DNA from 3 places in the Bradyrhizobium guangxiense genome. Region 1 is predicted to be linked to each of the others. Evidence: riboswitches for the same ligand, from Rfam matches in the RefSeq annotation. Region 1 holds a riboswitch; each other region holds the start of a gene.
The links. Region 1 has a riboswitch for cobalamin ahead of X268_RS16355 (TonB-dependent receptor). Riboswitches for the same ligand answer to the same signal wherever they lie in the genome.

Region 1 (4,434 bases):
GACCGGCAGCATCGGCTCGGAATTGATGATGAGCTTCACCGTGATGGGCGATGCCGTGAACCTCGCCTCGCGCCTGGAGGCCGCCAACAAGATCTACGGCACCCGCATCCTGGTCTCGCAGGCCACCGCCGAGGCGATCGGATCGCGGCTCGAGCTGCGCGAGATCGACCGTCTGGCGGTCGCGGGCCAGCACGCGCCGCAGCCGATCTTCGAGGTGATGGCGAAAGCGGGCGCACTCACCGGCGCGCAAGCGAGCTTGCGCGCACACTATGCCGAAGCGCTTGCTGCCTATCGCGGCCGGCGGTTCGATGCGGCGCGCGCGGCCTTCAACGCCGCGCTCGAAGCCGTCCCGGGCGATGGTCCCTCGCGCATGATGCTCGGCCGCATCGCGCAGTTCGAGACGAGCCCGCCGGACGACGGATGGGATGGCGCTTGGCGGCTCGACAGCAAATAGGCCGCGCATCGGAAAAATTGATTGTACTCGATAACGATGTTCGCCATGACCTATTTCCCGGGCTTAGGTTGGATGTCCTTGAGGCGTTTGATGGGGACACGCCGATGACAGACCTTCACGACAGGCTGGAACGGTTCGAGACGCTCACCGCCGAATGCGAGCTGATCGCCAAGCTCGCCACCGACAGCACCAAGCGCGAGTTCTATCTGAAGCTGTCGGAGCAGTACCGTCAGCTGGCGGTGGACATGCGGCAGGCGATCGCGACCAAGGCCGCGGCCTGAGGCCGGCGGCAATCAATCCGTTCTTAATGTTTGGAGCGCATCCTTGAGGCTACGCGAGCGTCGCTGATCGGCGCTCGTGGTGGGAAGGCCGGGGTTCGCTGCGATGCAGCGCGTCCCGTGAGCGTCATTTTGCCGTGCCTGACAGGGCAGTCCCATGCGCCTCGTTGCAGTGATCATATTCGCGCTCATGACGGCGGCCTGCGATCAGGAGCAGGACATCACCGGCTCGACGACGCCGGCCTGCCCGATGCGGAACTACAGCTACAATCCCCGCGACCTGAACCAGTGCGTCAGTGCCTGCAAATCCTGTGATCGCGGCACCACGGTCACCTGCACGACCTCCTGCACCCTCAAGGGCGCGCGCTGAGCGCACCGCCTGCTGTCTTGCACGGGGCGCAACCGCGCAACTGGTGGTGCTTGGGCACCGGAACGATTCACTTGGGTTAATCATTGGAGGAGCGGGCAGGACGCGGAGTCCGATGGAAATGGGTGTGCTGGATCCCGGTCGATTTCTGGTGTCGTGCTCGCATTGCGATGCCTGGCCAATGGCGGCCAATGTGAAGCGGTCGAGCTGGTCGGCGTCCCCGCACGAGGTCCGCTTCGTCTGCACGCGCTGCCGCCGCGAGGAAACCGCGATCGTCTCGGCCTCCGGCGAATTGACCCCGATCAAGCGCGTCGATATTCCCCCGCGCGATGTCGCCGTCGCCTGGGCCCAGGCCCAGCGTTTGCGAGGGCGGACCTGAGCGGCGGCTCGTTTCGTCTTTTCCGCACGGAACCTGGCCTCGCCACCTCTTGGCGGGCTCCCGGTCGGCCAGAGCTGTTCCTTGGCATAACCGGTCGATTGACTCTCCGGCGCAACGACACATAAATGATCGGCGACGGTTCTCCTCACGGAGATCAAAAGGGAATGTGGTGCGGGATTGTCCCAACGCCGGGATTGATCTCAACGCCACGGCTGCCCCCGCAACTGTAAGCGGTGAATCTTTCGTCCTGTGCCACTGGGAATCTCGGTCCTGGGAAGGCGACGTAAGGTCATGCCCCGCGAGCCAGGAGACCTGCCGTCAGCCGTGGTCACACGCGAAGATGTCGGTCGGGGAGTACAGGCATTAGCTGCACCGGAGCAAATCGATTGCTCTGCCGTGAAGCCTCGTTCGCGGTGACGTGCCACTGACGTCATACCGAGGTTACAATTGTGTCCCGTCTCGTCCCTGCCGCCTGGCGCCTCAGCGCCGGCCTGTTCGCGTCCGTTTCCCTCCATTCGCTCGGTCTATCCTCCGCCTTCGCCCAGCACGCCCTTGCCGAGCAGTTACCGCCGATCGAGGTGAGCAAGCCCGACGATCAGAACCGCACGCGGGCCAGGGCGACAGGTGACGGCGAGACGACTAGATACCGGGGAACCGCGAGTGCCGCGCCGGCAGGAAATGGCGCCCGCTCATCCGGCGCCGAGGCCGTCGCCAGCAACGGCGGTATCGTCGGAGCCGCCACCACCGTCATCACGGCCGCCGATATCGCGCATTCGCCATCGCAGACGCTGGCCGAGATCATCGCCGCGCAGACCCCGGGAGCCCAGATCACGACGTTCTATGGCGGCCAGATCGGCGCCAAGACCAGCGTGGACCTGCGTGGCTTCGGCGCCTTTGCCACCGCCAACACGCTGGTGCTGGTCAATGGCCGGCGGCTGAACGACGTCGACATGGCGCAGGTGGACCTCTCCACCATCCCGCTCAACTCCATCGAGCGTATCGAGATCACGCGTGGCAACTCCGGCGCGGTGCTCTACGGCGACAACGCGGTCGGCGGCGTGATCAACATCGTCATGAAGACCGGCGTCGGAGGGCCGCCCATGTCCGCACGGATCGAGGCCGGTTTCGGCTCATTCAACACCGGGCTCGGCAACATCTCGACCTCGCTCAATTCCGGTCCGTGGTCGACCTCGTTCTATGGCAATGCCGTCAGGACCGATGGCTATCGCGACAACAATCGCTACTCCCAGCAGAATGGTGTCGGCAATCTCAATTACACCGCGCCCGGCCTGACCGCGTTTCTCACCATCACCGGTGACAATCAGGAGCTGCGACTGCCGGGCGGCCGCACTGTCGATCCCTCCATCGGCCTCGACCAACTCACCGCCAACCGGCGAGGAACCAGCACGCCGTTCAACTACGCCAACCAGCAAGGCTTTGGCGTGACAGCGGGCTTCACCAAGACCCTAGTCAACGGCGTCGATCTCATCGTCGACGGCGGCGTGCGCGACAAGAAGCAGCAGAGTGCATTCTTCTCCAGCCCGACGCCGGTTCCGGCCTTCTTCACGTCGACTCATGTCGATTCCAATCTGACGAATTGGTCGATCACGCCGCGGCTCAGCGTGAAGAGCCTGCTGCTCGGCATGCCATCGCAGCTCCTCACCGGCATCGATTATTACGATGCGAGCTTTCGGCAGAACCGCGGCGCCGGGCAGGGCCTTGCCGCTTGGCACAATTACGACCTCAGGCAGCAGACGGTCGCGGGCTATTTCCAGCACACATTGGGCGTGGCGCCGGCGACCGAAATCTCCTATGGCGCGCGGGTGCAGACCGTCAGTCTTGCGGCACGCGACAATTTCGACCCGGCCGCGCCATTCAACGCCGACATTGGCGCGCTGCCGCTGACGAGCAATGAGACCCAATATGCGCTGCATCTCGGGGCCGAGCATCGCCTCAATGACACGGTCGCGCTGTTCGGCCGCGCCGCGCGCGCTTTCCGCACGCCTGACGTGGACGAGCGCCTGTCCTCGGGGCCGCCCTTCGATCCCTTGACCTTCGCCGCGATCCCGCAAACGTTCCAGCTCAAGACCCAGACCTCTTGGGATATCGAGGGCGGCCTGCGCATCGAAGGCGGCGGGCTGCAGCTGCAGAGCAGCCTCTATTTGATGGACCTCACCAACGAGGTCCATTTCAGCCCGGTCCTGTTCTACAACACCAATCTTGATCCGACCCGGCGCTACGGCTCGGAGACAAGTCTGTCCTATCGTGTCAATGATGCTCTGCTGCTGCGCTCCGGCATGGCCTACACCCGCGCGGCTTTCCGCGAAGGCATTTGGGCGGGCAACGACGTGCCGCTGGTGTCGCGCTACACGGCGAGTGCCGGCGTCACCTGGAATATCTGGCAGAACTATTTGGTGCTCGATGCCACTGCGCGCTTCTGGAGCGAGCGGCGCATGGACAACGATCAGGCGAACCCCCAGAAGCCGATCCCTGCCAATGGCACGATCGACCTCAGGCTCGGCGGCCAGGTTGAGCGCTACTTCTGGTCGCTCAGCGTCAATAATGTGCTGAATGCGCTCTACTACGACTACGCCGTCGCGAGCACCTTCACCGACGGCCGCTTCAGCGCCTATCCGCTGCCCGGTCGCAGCTATCTGCTCAAGGCCGGCGCAACCTTCTGACCTCAAATGGACTGGCATCCGAAAGAGAAGGAATTCACCCGTGTCTCCTGGCATCATGGCTCGCAGCATCCAGCCGTCTCACAGCGGCCGTTTTCGGCTTCACCCGGTCGCGCCGCGCCTTGCACCGACGTTCTGCTTTGCGCTGCTGACGGCGTCATGTGCGCTCGCAAGCTTCGCATTCGCCTGCGCAACGCCGTTCGCGGCCTTCGCCGTCGTTGCCGCGGCGATGCTGCCGCTGCGGCCGGCGCTGCTCGTCGTCGCCGGCGCCTGGCTCG
Region 2 (4,434 bases), 1.2 Mb from region 1:
GCCAGTGCAATGCCTGAAAGCGAGAAGCTGGCCGCATTCGCGGCGACCGGCGCGGTGCTCGCGATCCACCTCTCGATCCATCTGCTCGACCAGGTGGTCGGCGAGCTCACGCCGCATTACGGCGCGGATTGCCCTGTCGCCATCGTCTGGCGCGCCAGCTGGCCGGAGCAGCGCATCGTGCGTGCGACGCTGGCAACGCTCGATGCCGCCATCGGCACCGAGATGGAGCGCACGGCGCTGATCCTGGTCGGCAAGACGCTTGGCGCCGCGGATTTCGACGAGAGCCGCCTCTATGCTGCCGACTACGCCCGCCGCTATCGGCCGGTTGGCTCCGAGCCGCGCTTTCCGGAGGCGTCGTGATGCCGGCAGGGCTCGTCATCTCCGCGCCTGCCTCCGGTGTCGGCAAGACCACGCTGATCCTGGCGCTCGCGCGTGCCTGGCGCAATCGCGGCTTGGAGGTGCAGTGCTTCAAGAGCGGGCCCGACTATATCGATCCTGCCTTTCATGCCGCCGCCACGGGACGCGCCTCCGTCAACGTCGACAGCTGGGCGATGGATCGTGCTGCCATCGCGCATCTCGTCAGCCGCGGTGCGGACGCCGATGTCGTGCTCGCCGAGGGATCGATGGGCCTGTTCGATGGCGTCGCCGCGCGCGGCGTCTCCGGCACCGGCGCGACTGCCGACATCGCGGAGATGCTGGGCTGGCCGGTGCTGCTGGTGATCGATCCCTCGGGGCAGGCGCAGACGGCAGCCGCAGTCGCCGCGGGCCTTCGCGACTACCGCGCCGGCGTGCGTCTTTCGGGTGTCGTGCTCAACCGCGTCGCCAGCCCGCGCCACGAGGACCTGGTGCGGCGTGCGCTCGACGATGCCGGCATTGCCGTGTTCGGCGCGCTGCCGCGTCATGCCGAGATCAGCCTGCCGACGCGGCATCTCGGCCTGGTGCAGGCCGAGGAGCAGGCGGAGATCGGCAAGCTGATCGAGGAAGCCGCGCGCTTCGTTGCCGCGCATGTCGATCTGGACGCGGTGCTGCGCTCCGCGGCCGGCTGGTCGCCGCAGCCGGCGGCGAGCCGCTTGAACGTGGCGCCGCCCGGCCAGCGCATCGCGCTCGCGCGCGATGCCGCCTTCTCCTTCGTCTATCCGCATATGCTGGAAGCCTGGCGCGCGGCGGGCGCCGAGATCTTGCCGTTCTCGCCGCTGGCCGATGAAACGCCTGAGGCCAGCGCTGATGTCTGCTGGCTGCCCGGCGGCTATCCGGAGCTTCATGCCGGCAGGATCGCGTCCAATCTCCGTTTTCGCAGCGGCTTGCGCAGCTTCGCCGAAACGCGGCCGGTGCACGGCGAATGCGGAGGCTATATGGTGCTGGGAACTGCGTTGACCGATGCGGACGGTGTCCGCCATGAGATGACAGGCCTGCTTGGTCTCGAGACGAGCTTTGCCAAACGCCGCATGCATCTGGGTTATCGTCTCGCGACGCTCGCCGCGCCGATGCCGGGACACCGCTCCGGTGCGCGCCTGCGCGGCCATGAGTTCCACTATTCGACCATTCTTGCCCAGCCTGATGCGCCGCTCGCGGTGGTGCATGATGCAACGGGCGCAGTCATCGCCGAGACCGGCTCCCGCCGCGGCCGTGCCACCGGCACGTTCTTTCATCTGATCGCGGAGGATCGGTGAGCGGATTCGTGTCCTTCATCTCCGCCGGGCCCGGCGATCCCGAGCTGCTCACGCTCAAGGGCGCCGCGCGGCTGCGCGAGGCCGACGTCGTGCTCTATGACGATCTCGCCTCGGGCGCGATCCTCGATCTCGCCCGGCGGGATGCCAATCTGGTCGCCGTGGGAAAGCGGGCAGGGCGGCCTTCGACCAAGCAGCATCACGTCAACCGCCTCCTGGTCGACTATGCCGCAACCGGCGCGCGCGTGGTGCGGCTCAAGTCGGGCGATGCCGGCATTTTCGGTCGGCTCGAGGAAGAGCTGGAAGCGCTGCGCGAGGCCGGCATCGGCTATGAGATCATTCCCGGCGTCACCTCGGCTTGCGTGGCGGCGGCCCGGGCCGGCATTCCCCTGACCCGGCGTCACACCTCGCGCCGGGTGCAGTTCGTGACCGGGGCCGACGTCACCGGCGAGCTGCCGCCAAATCTGAACTGGGCGGCGCTGGCCGACCCTGAAGCGACCACCGTGGTCTATATGGGCCGGCGCACTTTCCCGGCGCTTGCCGCAAAATTGATTGCCCACGGCCTCGCGCCAACCACCCCGGCGCTGTTCGCCGAATCCCTCGGCCGACCTGACGAGCGGCTGGTCCGCACCACCATTGCCGAGCTTGCCGAGCAGCTTGCCCGTGGCGGCGCCGCTTCGACCGCCGCCGTGATCCTGTTTGGCGCGCTGGCAGGGGATTATCCGTCATGATCGCCCCGGCCGCGCCTCGCCCCTTGACGCAGGCGCGGCGAAAGGGGCACACAGGAGCGGCATGGTGCTCAACGTGGCGCAAAGCGCCGGAGCATAATCGGGAATGGGGGTGGGCGGACCCAGTTGCGGCGCCCAAACCCCCAGCCGCCCCCGCGACTGTAAGCGGTGAGGGACTCCGATCAGCCACTGGGCCGCAAGGCCCGGGAAGGCCGGAGAACCGCAAGTGAGCCGCCAGCCAGGAGACCGGCCCTGCACGTTTTGAGGCCAAGGCCGTCGGGTGTGACGGCAGGAAGGATCTGAGCCATGCATATCGAACCCGGCATCGTGACGGGCGCCAAGCTCGTGTTGAGTTACGCAACCGGCATCGCCGCAGGCGGCGTTGCCTTGAAGCTCGCGGCCGAGACCGTGCGCGAGCAGGGCATCGGCTCGTTCGCGGCGCGGACGCTCGCCACCACCGCTGTCGTCTTCACCTTCTTCGAGATCCTGCCGCACTTCCCGGTCGGGGTGTCCGAGGTGCACTTCATTCTCGGCTCGACCTTGTTCCTGCTGTTCGGCGCGGCGCCCGCGGCCTTCGGCCTCGCGTTCGGCCTGCTGCTTCAGGGCGTGTTGTTCGAGCCGGCCGACCTGCCGCAATACGGCATGAACGTCACGACTCTGCTGGTGCCGCTGTTCGCGATCCAGGCGATCGCCTCGCGGATCATCTCGCGCAACACCGCCTATGTCGACCTCAGGTATCGCCAGGCGCTGGCGCTGTCGACGACCTATCAGGCCGGCGTGATCGGCTGGGTGGCGTTCTGGGCGCTCTATGGCTCCGGCTTTGCCATGACCAACCTCGCCAACATCGCGACGTTCGCGGCGTCCTACGCGCTGGTCATCGTGATCGAGCCGCTCGCCGATCTCGCCGTGCTGGCGCTGGCCAAGTCGCTGCGCGGCGTCACCGCGCCGGGCTTCGTCACCCCGCGCCTGCATAACGCGGCCTGAAGAGACAAGGGGCGGCCGTCATGGCCGCCCCACGCGCGCGATGCTCACGCTTTCCCTGATCGGCATCGGTTGCGGCGATCCTGGCCAGCTCACGTGCGCCGCCGTTCAGGCCATCAATGCCGCCGATCTCATCCTGATCCCGCGCAAGGGAACGGCGAAGTCCGATCTCGCCGATCTCAGGCGGACGATTTGCGCGGATGTGCTGACCAACGACAGGACCGTTGTCGCCGAGTTCGATCTTCCGGTGCGGGAGGCCGGTGAAGCAGACTACCGCAAGGGCGTCGACGATTGGCACGATGCGGTTGCCGCGACCTGGCAGCAAGCGATTGCAAATCATCTCGGGAGCGAAGGCAGGGTTGCGCTGCTGATCTGGGGCGATCCTTCGCTCTATGATTCCTCGCTGCGCATCGCGCGAAGATTGGATCCCTTGCCTGATATCGAGGTCGTGCCCGGCATCACCTCGATCCAGGCGCTGTGCGCGGCGCATGCGCTGCCGCTCAACGACATCGGCGAGCCGTTTCTGGTCACGACGGGACGGCGCTTGCGCGAAGGTGGCTGGCCGCTGGGCGTCGACACTGTGGTGGTGATGCTCGACGGCGGCGCGGCGTTTCAATCGCTCGATCCGGCCGGGCTTCAAATCCATTGGGGCGCCTATCTCGGCATGCCCGATCAGATCATCATGTCCGGCGTGCTGGCCGAGATCGGCCCGCGCATCGTCGCGGCGCGCCAGGAAGCGCGCGCGCGGCATGGCTGGATCATGGACAGCTATATCCTCAAGCGTATGCGTTAAGCGAGGCAGCATGCTCCCCGAATGGGTCACCCAGAATTGCCCCGAGATCTCCGCGCTCCATCGCGAGGCTGCGATTGCGCGACAGGCGCAGCTGACAAAGCCGACCGGCGCGCTCGGACGGCTGGAGCAGCTCGCGATCGAGCTCGCAGGCCTGCAGGCGACCGAGCAGCCGCGCGCGGCACGCGTGCCGATCATCGTCTTCGCCGGCGATCACGGCATCGTCGCGCAGGGCGTCTCGGCGTATCCGCAAGGCGTGACCATCGCG
Region 3 (4,434 bases), 1.2 Mb from region 1:
GTGCCGGCCGTTCCTGCTGCCGTCGCATCAATCGGCGGAGCAGGGGCATCGGCTGGTGCTGCGCGCGCTGAACGTGCAGCCGTTGATCAGCCTCGATCTCAGGCTCGGGGAGGGATCGGGTGCGGCGATCGCGCTGCCGCTGGTGCGCATTGCCTGCGCGCTTCACAACGGCATGGCGACCTTTGCGGAGGCCAATGTGCCGGATCGACCTCAAGCGCGATGAGATTTAGATGAATCGTCATCGCGCTTTAGGTTGTTGTTTGTGCATGATCTTTCCGGGAAACCGCTTCGCACTTTTCCGGATCATGCTTTAGCTGATCCGCTGATTGACCGAAACGATGCGCCAGCCGCTGGCGAGGCGATCGATCCGGGTCAGCGACAGCGGATCGATCACGAAGCGCAAGGCGGCCTGCGGCGTGAGATCCAGCGCGATGCAGAGCACGGCGCGGATGGTGCCGGAATGCACGACGAGCGTGGCGGGGCCAGCTCCGATCCGCGCCAGACCCGGCCGGACGCGCGCAACCTGGTCCGCAAAGCTCTCGCCCCCCGGCGGCCGTCCGCCGGCCGGATCATTCCAGAACTGCGCGTAAGTCTCGCCGCCGCTGGCCGAGAGCGCGTCGTGTCGATGGCCGGTCCAGTCGCCGAAATCCTGCTCGCGGAATTCAGCGACGAGCTCCGGTTCGAGCCCCAGCGCGCGTGCGGTCTCGACCGTCCGCCGCGACGGGCTGGCATAGCTGGAGCCATTCGCGGGCAGATGCCGCCGCAGAGCGTCCAGCTGCGCGCGATCACCGAGATCGGCCGGCGCGTCGGCGGCGTGGATCGTCCCTTTGACGCCGTCGACCGGCGCATGCCGTATCAGCCAGAGCAAGGTCTCGCCTTCCATGCTCGTCTCTCCAAGGAAGTTGGTCGCTGTGGCCCTAACGCCGCAACTGCCACATTGACTCTGTTGTGATGGTAATCCTAGATGCTCGCGACGGTTTCCCCGAGAGGGGATGAAAAGGGAATGCGGTGCGGGGAATTTGTCCCCAATGCCGTGGCTGCCCCCGCAACTGTGAGCGGATAATCCTTCGTCACAAGCCACTGGGTCCTCGGTCCCGGGAAGGCGACGAAGCGGTGATGCCCCGCGAGCCAGGAGACCTGCCGTCAGCCGTGGTCACACGCGAAGATGTCGGTCGGGGAGTACAGACATTCGGCTTCATCGGACGGCTGCAAGGCCAACAGGTGAGACCTCGTTCGCTGTGACGTGCCACTGACGTCATACCGAGGTCCGAACTGTGTTTTCCATTCGTATCGTACGACCGCCCAGCGTCCTGCTCGCGTCCGCCACGCTCACATCCCTCGTCGCTCTCGATCTGCCTTCCGCGTGGGCGCAGCAGGCCCGCGAGCCGCTGCCGCCCGTGGAAGTGTCGCCACCACAATCCCGCAAGCCGGCCAAGCCGACTGCCCGCGAGGCGCAGAGCGCGCGCCGCCCGGGCGCTACAGCCGCAGCGCCAAAACCCGTCGTGCCGGCTGCGCCGGCGCAGACGCCGCTCAACACCAATGCGGTGGCCGAAAGCGCTTCACGCCTTGGGCTGACCGTGCGCGAGACGCCCGCGACCGTCGAGGTGATCTCCGCCGAGGCCATGCGCGAGCAGGGCTATCGCACCGTGTCCGAGGTGGCACAGGGCGCGGTCGGCGTCACCTCCGGCGACGCGCCCGGGGAGCCGGCGGGCTTCTCGATGCGAGGCTTCACCAACAGCCAGATCAACACGCTCTACAACGGCATCAAGATCGGTCCGCAGAACATGACCTCGCGGATCATGGACACCGCCAATCTGGAGGCCGTGGAATTCCTCAAAGGCCCGGCCTCGCTGATCTCGGGCGAGGGCGCCGCCGGCGGTGCGATCAACTTCGTCACCAGGCAGCCGCACATCGGTCCGATCCGCAATGAGGCGGACTTTTCGTACGACTCCCTGAACTCGTTCCGCACGCATTACGGCTCGGGCGGCAGCACCAATGTGCAAGGCCTCGACTACCGCTTCGACATCAGCCGCTCCTCGCTCAACGGCTTTGTCGACGACACCAACACCAGGACGTTCGACGTCTCCGGGCAGATGAACTACCGGATCTCCGACCGTCTCAAGATCTGGGGCGCGATCGAGTACCGCGAGGATCGCGGAAAGGCCTATTGGGGCGCGCCGCTGGTGCCGGTCGCCTTCAGCGGTTCGCACGCGACGAGCGGCATCGTCTCCGGCAACTACGTCTCAAACTACAACGGAACCAATCTCGGTGCCGTCACCATCGACGACCGCACCTTCAACACCAATTACAACGTCCTCGACAACCGCAACGTGGCACAGGAGGTGTGGCTGCGCGGCGGCTTCGAGCTGAAACTCGCGCCTGACCTGACGTTGAAGAGCCAGGCCTATGGCTACGGCGCCGAGCGCAGCTGGTTCAACAACGAGGTCGAGGCGTTCAACTCCGGGACGAACCTGGTCGATCGGGAGCGCTTCTACGTCGCACACCGCCAGCGCCTCGTCGGCAACATCACCGACTTGATCTGGGACGCGAACATCGCAGGTTTCGACAACCGGCTGGTGACGACGCTGTCGTCAAGCTATCTCGATTTCGCCAGGCCGGGCGCCGCGAATTTCCCCGGCGATTCCGTTTCGCTGGTCGATCCCAATCGTGGCTTCTACGGCCTGCTCACGACGCAGCAACAGACCGCGCGGATCGACAACGAGGCGCTGTCGTTCGAGGACCGGCTGAAGCTGACGCGCAGCTTCGCACTGGTCGGCGGCGTGCGTGTCGAGCATATCGGGCTCGACCGCAATTCGACCGACAAGAACGGCCTGGAGAAAGCGGGCTTCCCGTTCTCGAAGGACTGGGCGCCGGTGACCGGGCGCATCGGCTATACCTGGGAGGCCGTCCCGGGCCTGACCTTCTTCAGCCAGTACGCGACCGGCGCCGACGTCTCTGCCAACAACATCTTCCTGCTGCTGCCGACCCAGCCGCTCGACCTGACGACGTCGCGCACCTACGAGACCGGCGTCAAGCATCTGTTCTGGGACAACAGGGCGGAGTGGTCATTCTCGGCCTACGACATCGAGCGCAAGAACGTCTATGCCGCGGCCGACGGCATGGCGCTCAACATCGCCGGGCGGCAGGAATCGAAGGGCGTCGAGCTTGCCGCGGCGGTGCGGCCGATCGAGCCGCTGCGGCTCTGGGGCAACATCGCCTATGTCGATGCGCGCTATGCCGACTACAATTTCGCCGGCGGCTCGTTCTCGGGCAACACGCCGCCCAACGTGCCGCGCGTCGTCGCCAATGCCGGCGCGTCCTACCGCTTCTTCACGCCCTGGCCGGTGGAGCTGGGCATCACCGGCCGCCATGTCGGCGACCGCTACAACACCGATGCCAATGTGGTCACGATGAAGGCTTACACCGTGGCTGACGTCTATGCCTTCGTCGACATCCCCAAGACGGTGTTCAATGCGGTCGAGCAGGCCCGCCTGACCTTCCGCGTGCGCAACATCGCCGACAAGCGCTACGCGATCTGGGGCGATCCGTTCTATCCCGACCAGATCCTGCTCGGCGCGCCCAGGACTTACGAGCTCTCGGCCGCGTTCAAATGGTAGGGCGGCTGAGCGGATGATGCGCACGATCGTCCTGGTGCACCGCTGGCTCGGGATCGCGTTCTGCCTGCTGTTCGCGATGTGGTTTGCGACGGGAATCGTGATGCACTTCGTGCCGTTCCCGTCACTCACCGAAGCGGAGCGATTTGCCGGCCTTGCGCCGGTGGATCGTGGGCAGGTCCGAATGGCGGTCGACGACGCGGTGGCTGCCGGCGCGATCAAGGATGCCACGCGCGTTCGGCTGATCCAGCGGAGTGACGGGCCGGCCTACGTCGTGTCGGGAGAATCGGGCGTGCGCGCGGTCCGCGCCTCCGATGGACAGGACGCACGATTGGCATCGATCGACGTCGCGCTGGCGATCGCGCAGGATTACGCCCGCCGCCGTGGTCTCGACGCCGGCCGGGCCGCGTTCATCGCGCGCTCCGACCATGATCAATGGAGCGTACCGAACGGCTTCGATCGTCATCGGCCCTTGTTCCGCATCGCGGTCGGAGACGCCGCGGGAACGGAGGTCTATGTCTCGTCGCGCACCGGCGAGGTCGTCCTCGATACGACGCGAGGCGAGCGCGGCTGGAATTGGGCCGGCAGTGTGCTGCACTGGATCTATCCAACGATCCTGCGCAGCAACTGGTCCCTGTGGGACCCCGTCGTCTGGACGCTGTCGCTGCTGGCCCTGGTCGCGGCCATGCTTGGGGCATTGCTCGGAATCCTGCAGATCAGGGTGCGCGGAGGCCGCATGTCCTCACCCTATCGCGGCTGGCATGCGCTGCATCATCTCCTTGGCCTCGTGGCCACTTTGTTCGTGCTGACCTGGATCTTC

Region 2: another riboswitch for cobalamin. It lies ahead of X268_RS10515 (energy-coupling factor ABC transporter permease); the one in region 1 lies ahead of X268_RS16355 (TonB-dependent receptor).
Region 3: another riboswitch for cobalamin. It lies ahead of X268_RS39335 (TonB-dependent receptor); the one in region 1 lies ahead of X268_RS16355 (TonB-dependent receptor).

The regions. Positions count from the first base shown of each region.
Region 1 is NZ_CP022219.1:3,448,724-3,453,157, reverse strand. It holds gene X268_RS16370 (adenylate/guanylate cyclase domain-containing protein) at 1-454, shown strand, start outside; gene X268_RS39485 (hypothetical protein) at 559-735, shown strand; gene X268_RS16365 (hypothetical protein) at 890-1,102, shown strand; gene X268_RS16360 (hypothetical protein) at 1,221-1,478, shown strand; cobalamin riboswitch at 1,598-1,812, shown strand; gene X268_RS16355 (TonB-dependent receptor) at 1,928-4,159, shown strand; gene X268_RS16350 (hypothetical protein) at 4,215-4,434, shown strand, end outside.
Region 2 is NZ_CP022219.1:2,251,699-2,256,132, forward strand. It holds gene cobM (precorrin-4 C(11)-methyltransferase) at 1-360, shown strand, start outside; gene X268_RS10505 (cobyrinic acid a,c-diamide synthase CobB) at 360-1,670, shown strand; gene cobA (uroporphyrinogen-III C-methyltransferase) at 1,667-2,398, shown strand; cobalamin riboswitch at 2,444-2,664, shown strand; gene X268_RS10515 (energy-coupling factor ABC transporter permease) at 2,702-3,379, shown strand; gene cobF (precorrin-6A synthase (deacetylating)) at 3,420-4,169, shown strand; gene cobT (nicotinate-nucleotide--dimethylbenzimidazole phosphoribosyltransferase) at 4,180-4,434, shown strand, end outside.
Region 3 is NZ_CP022219.1:2,256,714-2,261,147, forward strand. It holds gene cobT (nicotinate-nucleotide--dimethylbenzimidazole phosphoribosyltransferase) at 1-223, shown strand, start outside; gene X268_RS10530 (histidine phosphatase family protein) at 311-883, opposite strand; cobalamin riboswitch at 958-1,159, shown strand; gene X268_RS39335 (TonB-dependent receptor) at 1,275-3,617, shown strand; gene X268_RS10545 (PepSY domain-containing protein) at 3,631-4,434, shown strand, end outside.